2 regions of the Sphingobium sp. B1D7B genome follow, and region 1 is predicted to be linked to the other one. Evidence: predicted binding sites of a transcription regulator. Region 1 holds the regulator's gene; the other holds the start of a gene.
What was found. The regulator LexA, encoded in region 1, represses DNA repair genes until DNA is damaged. The targets are predictions, from matches to a motif close to GTTCCNCNCTTGTTCT.
Positions count from the first base shown of each region.

Region 2: M2336_RS08610 (ImuA family protein) is a predicted target of LexA. The motif match lies at 1,998-2,013, and genes of this name have one in related genera.

Region 1 is NZ_JAOQOR010000001.1:3,133,290-3,136,758, forward strand. Features, by position in the region: gene M2336_RS14685 (DUF6984 family protein) at 70-417, opposite strand; gene M2336_RS14690 (GFA family protein) at 560-1,060, opposite strand; gene M2336_RS14695 (bestrophin family protein) at 1,255-2,151, shown strand; gene lexA (transcriptional repressor LexA) at 2,277-2,981, shown strand; gene M2336_RS14705 (ComEC/Rec2 family competence protein) at 3,006-3,469, opposite strand, start outside.
Region 2 is NZ_JAOQOR010000001.1:1,863,954-1,867,422, reverse strand. Features, by position in the region: gene M2336_RS08625 (hypothetical protein) at 1-294, opposite strand, end outside; gene M2336_RS08620 (hypothetical protein) at 298-1,281, opposite strand; gene M2336_RS08615 (nuclear transport factor 2 family protein) at 1,278-1,733, opposite strand; gene M2336_RS08610 (ImuA family protein) at 2,052-2,789, shown strand; gene M2336_RS08605 (Y-family DNA polymerase) at 2,671-3,469, shown strand, end outside.

The DNA.
Region 1 (3,469 bases):
AGCCGTAGCCGCTTTGAAGCGGTGACGAAGGATCGGTGAACGACATGTTCTAGCGTGGGAAGCGGCCGCTCAAGCCGGAGCGCGTTTGTCGAAGAATGAACAAGGCTCAGGGATTTTGATAAGTGGGCTGAAATCAACCGTCCAAAGATCAAGTTCGTACAGATCCCCGTCTTGGTCCAGAATCAACCCAACCCTAACTTGCATCCCATCTTCGTCGTAAAAGCCGCAAGAGCCAGCCTCGCCTCCATATGTGCGTTCGAGCTTTTGCGATACAAATGACAGGCTTCCCATCCCGCCATCATCCATCTCCTCAACGAGAAGCTCAGGCGGTAGGGCGTTACTGCACTCGTTCACCTCCCAAAGGTAGGCAACCAACGCCCGCTCTTCAGGCTTAAGAGGGCGAGGTGCAGAGTGCATTTAACGTCAAATAAGGGATTCAATATTGACTGCAATGACATGGTATCTGGACAGGCAGGTTTTAAGATTGCCGATGATAGCTGACGTTCTTGCCACCAACCCACTTCACGGCCGCCCCTGGAAGCGTCCCGCCCGAGCCGTCCTACTCAATCCATAGCCCATGCGCCCGGTGCCAGTCTTCCAGCCCCTCGTCTGGATAGCCGTCGAAGCACTGGTCATCCGACCCGATCTGCGGCTCGACCCAATTCGCCTTTGATCCGAGCATCATGTGCACCAGCGACGGCGGCTTGGGCAAATCGCTGTCGATCGCGGAAGCGAAAGGGTGGAGCAGGTCGGGATACTCTGGGCTGAACACCCAGAGCGCGCTCGCGCAGGCCGGGCAGAAGTGCCGCTCGCCGGTGCTGACGCGGCATCCGCCCTCGCCCCCACCGCCGCCATCGTCCAGCGCAGCGTGATAGACGGCGGTCTCGCCTTCCACCTTGTGCGTGCGCTTGTCGGCGTGGAGATTGATGGCATAGCCGCCACCGCCGGCGGTCTTGCGGCAGATCGAGCAATAACAGCGCAGAAAGGGCACCGGCGCATGGCTGTCGACGGAAAAGCGCACGGCGCCGCATCGGCAGGAACCTTCGAGCTTGAGGGGCATGGCACGGTCCTCTTGTAGTGATCGTCTGTCAAGCTGAACCGCTGCCCTCCCCGCCGGTTCCCTCAGCGCCCATTGCGCGCTTCCCCTTGCGGCCACTTAATCCTTGATCTGCGCGCGCATCCTCCGCATGGCGAGCGCGCCCGGTGCCCGGCCCATGTCCGGTGGCCGCGTGCCCTGGCAGGAGATGTCCGCCCGTGATCGTTCGCAACCGCCTTGGCTTGCTCGAAGTGCTGTTCGCCTATCGCGGCACGATCATGCCGCATATCCAGCATCGGCTGGCAGGCATCGCCGTGGCCAGCGTGGCGGCCATTCTGGCAGCGCGCGCCTGGCCAGGGCTATTCGCGCAGATCAGCGGCATTCCATTCGCCCTGATCGGCCTGTCGCTCTCCATCTTCATGAGTTTCCGCAACAGTGCCTGTTATGATCGCTGGTGGGAGGGCCGCAAGCAATGGGGGGCGCTGATCATCGCGAGCCGCTCCTTCGCACGGCTCACGTCCTCGCTGCCTGAGGAGGAGCGCGCCCCGCTGCTCCGCGGCGTCTGCGGCTTCACCAACGGTCTTGCTGCCCGCCTGCGTCAGCACGACGAGGCTGCCGCGATCGGCCGGTGGGTGAACGATGGACCGTGGCGCACCTCCCCGAACCCGACCGACACCGTACTCTACGAGATGGGCGCGCACTGCCTGCGCCTGTCCGCAGACGGGCGGATCAACCCGATCCATCATTCGCTCATCGAGGGCCAACTCAAGGCGCTCAGCGATGTGCAGGCGGCCTGTGAGCGGATCGCCAGCACGCCGGTTCCGTTCACCTATTCGCTCATTCTCCACCGCACGACCTACGTCTTCTGCCTGTTGCTGCCCTTCGCGCTGGCGGGCTCGCTGGGCTGGTGGGCCCTCATTCCGGTGCTGGTGGCGAGCTATACCTTCTTCGGGCTGGACGCCTTGGGCGATCAGCTGGAAGACCCGTTCGGCTATGATCCCAACGACTTGCCGCTCGATGCGATGACACGGACGGTCGAACGCGAAATGCTCGCCCGCCTCGGCGCGACCGATCTTCCCGCACCCATCGCGCCTGACCAGCACATCCTGACCTGATCGCTCGCCCGTGCGTGGGACGACACGCCAGCCACCGAGACCTGAGATATTTGGCCGATCCGTGTTGACGTGGCTCGATTCGTTTCCTAAACGTTCTCCGTCCGTTCCATATTGGGGAACCACTCATGTTGACCGCCAAGCAACAGCAACTGCTCAGCTACATCAAGCAGCATCTCGATCAGGGTGGCGTCTCGCCCAGTTTCGAGGAGATGAAGGAGGCGCTGGACCTCAAGTCGAAGTCCGGCATCCATCGGCTGATCAGCGCGCTGGAAGAGCGCGGCTTCATCCGCAGGCTGCCCAATCGCGCGCGGGCGCTCGAAATCCTCAAACTGCCGGATGGTATGCCCGTGGCAGAGCGGACGGAAGAGCCGGCGGCGGCCACCAACGTGACCCCGCTGCGCAAGGCGGCCACCGCGCCGGCGCGGACGATCTCCATCGCCGCCAATGACGTGATCGAAATTCCGCTGCATGGGCGCATCGCTGCCGGTCTTCCCATCGAGGCGATGGAGAGCGACACCATGTTGCCGGTCCCGGCCGCGTTGCTGGGCGCCGGCGATCATTACGCGCTAGAAGTCTCCGGTGACTCGATGATCGAAGCAGGGATTTTTGACGGTGACTTCGCGCTGATCCAGCGGACCGAAACGGCGCGCGATGGCCAGATCGTCGTGGCCCTCATCGACGAGAATGAAGCGACGCTCAAATATTTCCATCATGACGGCCGCAAGGTGCGGCTCGATCCTGCCAATCGCGACCATGAGCCCCAAACCTATGAGGCGCGGCAGGTGCGCATTCAGGGCCGGCTCGCAGGGCTCTTGCGGCGCTATAACTGAGGCGGGCGATATGGGACGCCGGCTCTAGCGCGAGCCGGTGCCCGCGATCCAGGGATGGCGGCTGCGCGGGTCGTGGCCCGGCACGATCTCCCGACTGTCGAGCAGGATCAGTGCACCGCCCATGGCATTCAGCGCAGGCCGATCCAGCTTTGCCCAGCGCGGCACACATCCCGGCGGCAGGGGCCGGTCAGCGATCACAAGATCGGCCTGCGCGCAGGCGGCCACCAACTCGGGATAGGGAACGAGCAGGCGCGAGCGACTGATCAGCAGGTGAACCGGCGGCTGGTCAGCACGGCCCGGCAATGTCATCGCGCACATGTCCCGCGTGCATCCCGTGTCCGGCGCCTGCGCGAGGGACGCAAACTCACCGTCATAGGCGCTCGCTTCAGCCAGAGTCGTGCGAACATAGTCCCCGCTTCGGTCCCGCAGCAGTGCCATGCGCCCATCGCGCAGGCGCACCGCCACATGATGGCCGTCGGCGGTGACGA
Region 2 (3,469 bases), 1.3 Mb from region 1:
CGCGACTTGCCCGGCGGCCACATCGGCGGCGCGTGCCTGGTAGCTGCTATAGCCATCCGTCGTCTGCCAGAGCCCCTCGCCCGGCGCCACCGGCACGCCATTCTCGGTGGCGCGAAAGTCCGGTGCGAGATCGAGACCGGCGGACGTCCCCTGCTCGACGGCGGCGAGATAGCGGTCCACATGCGCATAGAGGCAGGCGCGGTCGCATGGCGGCGCGGCCTCCCGTGCCAGCGTCGGCAAGCCGGGGAAAAGCAGCAGCGCGAGGGCGGTAGCACGCCGTGCAAAGCGGATCATCCGTCAGTCCTTTCCGTCGCGCAGATCGCCCTGCCAGCCGCTGTCGGCCTCATAAGGCGCGAATTTGAAGATCGCCTCGACCTCGTGAATCTTGCCGCCGCGCACGCCGAGGATTTCCGCATTGAGCAGCGAGACCGGCTGGCGCGGCTTGTCATGGCAGATGGTGCCATAGCCGGGGATCTCGTTGCACCGACCCTTCTTGTACCAGCGCATGACATAGACGCCGAAGACGAGCTGCTTCTCTTCATCGAGCAGGAGGAAGCGGCGCGGCTCGACCGCGTCGAGCTGGTCGAACAGGTGCAGGCTGATCTGCTGGCCGCAGCCCATGCTGCCGAAATGCGGCTTGGGCACGCCGGGGATCGTGCCGATGGGATAGTTGAGCTCCGCATTGCCGCTCATCGCCATGCGGTTCTCGATGCGCTGGCAATCCTCCGCATAGGGGGAGCCGTCGGCCGCGAGCAGCGCGTCGAAATTGGCATTGGCCGTTTGGATCATCTGCTGGCGGGTCAGCCGCTCGGCGGGCGGAACGATATTGCCGAACGACGCGCGCGGCGCCGGCACGATCGACGAGCCGGGCACCCGCCCGCGCCCGAGAATCGTCTCCACCTCGGTGATCTTGCGATCCGCCACCTTGAGACGCAGCGCGATGGTGACCTTGGCCTCCCCTTCAAGCACCTCGCCGATATAGCCGACGGTGCCACTCACCGGATCGGCGAGGTCGATGCGATAGGTGCCGAGGCCGGTCGCCGTCTGCCACAGGCCTGCGCCGAGACGGACCTCCTGCGCATCTTCGGTCGCGCGATATTGCACTGCCATCGGCGCCCGAGCGGGTGCGCGCGCGACCATGGCGGCCAGATATTGGTCCATAATCTCGGTGAGGCAGGTGCGGTCACAGGCCGCCGGTGCAGCAGGTCCGGCAGCCATCGCCGGGGCGGCGAGCAGGAGCGCGGCCATCATGGCCAGCGCACGAATGGGACGCGCGATCATGGCTGCACGGGACGCGGGCGGGGCCGGATGCGGGTGATCTTGCCGCATGGAATCTCGTAGAGCAGCACGCCGCGCAACCGCCAGTCATCGCCCGCCTTCAAGGGCCGTGAGCCAAAGTCCGGCCAGTCGCTGGTGGCCTGGAAATGCGCTTCCAGATCGACCGTCGCGCCCTGCGGCTGCACCTCGATGGCGTGCGGGGTGACTTGCTCCTGCAGCCCACGGGCATCGACATCGCGATAGAAGGCGATGATGGCATCGCGCCCCTTGAGATCGGGCCATTTGCCGCCTTTCACCAGTACGACATCGGGGTCGTAATAGCTGGTGAAGCAGGCATAATCGCGCGCATTGAAACAGAGGAAATAGCGCTCGAAATCGGCCTTGGTCATGCCCGGCGACGGGCAATTCTCGGCCGCCACAGCCGTTTGGGCGAGCGATCCGAACAGAGCAAGCATAAGCGCTTTGCCGACGGCTGACCTGAACCGCATCCCCTGTAACCTCCCCCTCATGACGCGCAGCATCCGCATGGGCAGCGGATAAATCGTGATACGTCGTTGTAGTTTATTCCGTTCTGCAGGGCTGCCTTGTCAAGCGAAATGCCCGGCGAGGAACCGCCTTTGCGACACTCTGTCGCAGGCGTCCAATGATCGTTCGACTCCAGTGGCTTGGGCCGCGATCGGACAAACTGCCGGAACGATCCCTTGACCCTACTCAGAATAAGAACATAATAGGAACATATGAGACTCGCCCCTGCCCTTTCATGCGATCACGCGATGCCGGATGCCCCCTCCCGAAAGGCGTTCGGCATCGCTGCGATCGATACGCTGCTGGGCGGCGGGCTGGCGCGCGGGCGGGTGCATGAAGTCTATGCCGCAGAGGTGGACGATGTCGCGGCAGCGGCGGGTTTCGTCGTCTCGCTGGCGACAGGTCTGAGCGAGGCCGAGGGCAAGGTGCTGTGGCTCCGCGAGCGACAGGCGAGCCGAAAAGGCGGCGTGGCGCAGGGCCATGGCTGGGCCGAACTGGGCGGCGCCCCCGGCCTGGGGCTGATCGGCACCGTCAGGGACGGCATGGACCTGCTGCGTGCGGCCGTGGATGCCTTGCGCTGCTCTGGCCTGAGCGCAGTCGTGGTGGAAGGCTGGGGGCCGATGCCCGCGCTGGACCTGACCGCCAGCCGCCGCCTGACTTTGGCGGCAGAGAAATCCGGCGTGACATTGTTGCTGCTGCGCCCGGACGCGCCGCCCGTGCCCAGCGCGGCACAGACCCGCTGGCAGGTGGCCGCCGCACCTTCGCTCGCGCTGCCGGGCAATGCGCCCGGACTGCCGACCTTCGATGTGACCTTGCTGCGCCAACGTTCCGGCCCTTGCGGCCTTTCCTGGCGGCTGGAGTGGGACCGTGACCGACGCTTGTTCCGTGAAGCGGCGCTATCTGGCGCTGTGGTTTCCGCTCCTGCCCACAGAAAGGCTGCGGATTCAGCAGGGGATCGACAGCGCGGGGACCGGCGGGCAGCCTGACGGGCCGCTGGTTCTCGTCGCCAAGATCAAGGGCGCATTGCGGCTGTGCGCCGTCGATGCGCAGGCCCGCGCGCTCGGCATCTCGCCGGGCCAGACGCTGGCCGATGCCCGCGCGCTGCAGCCCGACCTCATCGTGGCCGACATGGACGAAGAGGCCGACCGTCACTGGCTGCAGCGGCTGGCCCGGCATTGCATCGCCTGGTCGCCGCATGTCACCCTCGCCCCGCCCGATGGGATAACGCTGGATATTGCGGGAAGCGACCATCTGTTCGGCGGCGAGGCAGGCCTGGCCGCGCAGGCCGAGGATGCCTTCGCCGCGATTGGCATGAGCGTGCGCATGGCCACAGCCTCTACCGCGCAGGGCGCGCAGGCGCTGGCCCGTCATGCCCGCCTGCCCGTCACCAGCGAGCGGGAGGCGCTGCGGGCGCTGCCCGTGCTGGCGCTGGGGCTGGACGAAGAGGCGACGCTCGCATTGCGCCGCGCCGGGCTAAAGACCATCGGCGATCTGGCGTCGCGGGCCGCCGCCAGCATCGCCGCGCGATTCGGGGCGGACGCGGTGACTGCCTTGCGCCGCCTGCTGGGCGAGGAACAGGCGCCGATCGATCCGCTCGCACAGCCCGAGCCGCTCCATTTCGAGCGCCGTTTTGCCGAGCCGGTTGCCTTGCAGGCCAGCATTGCCG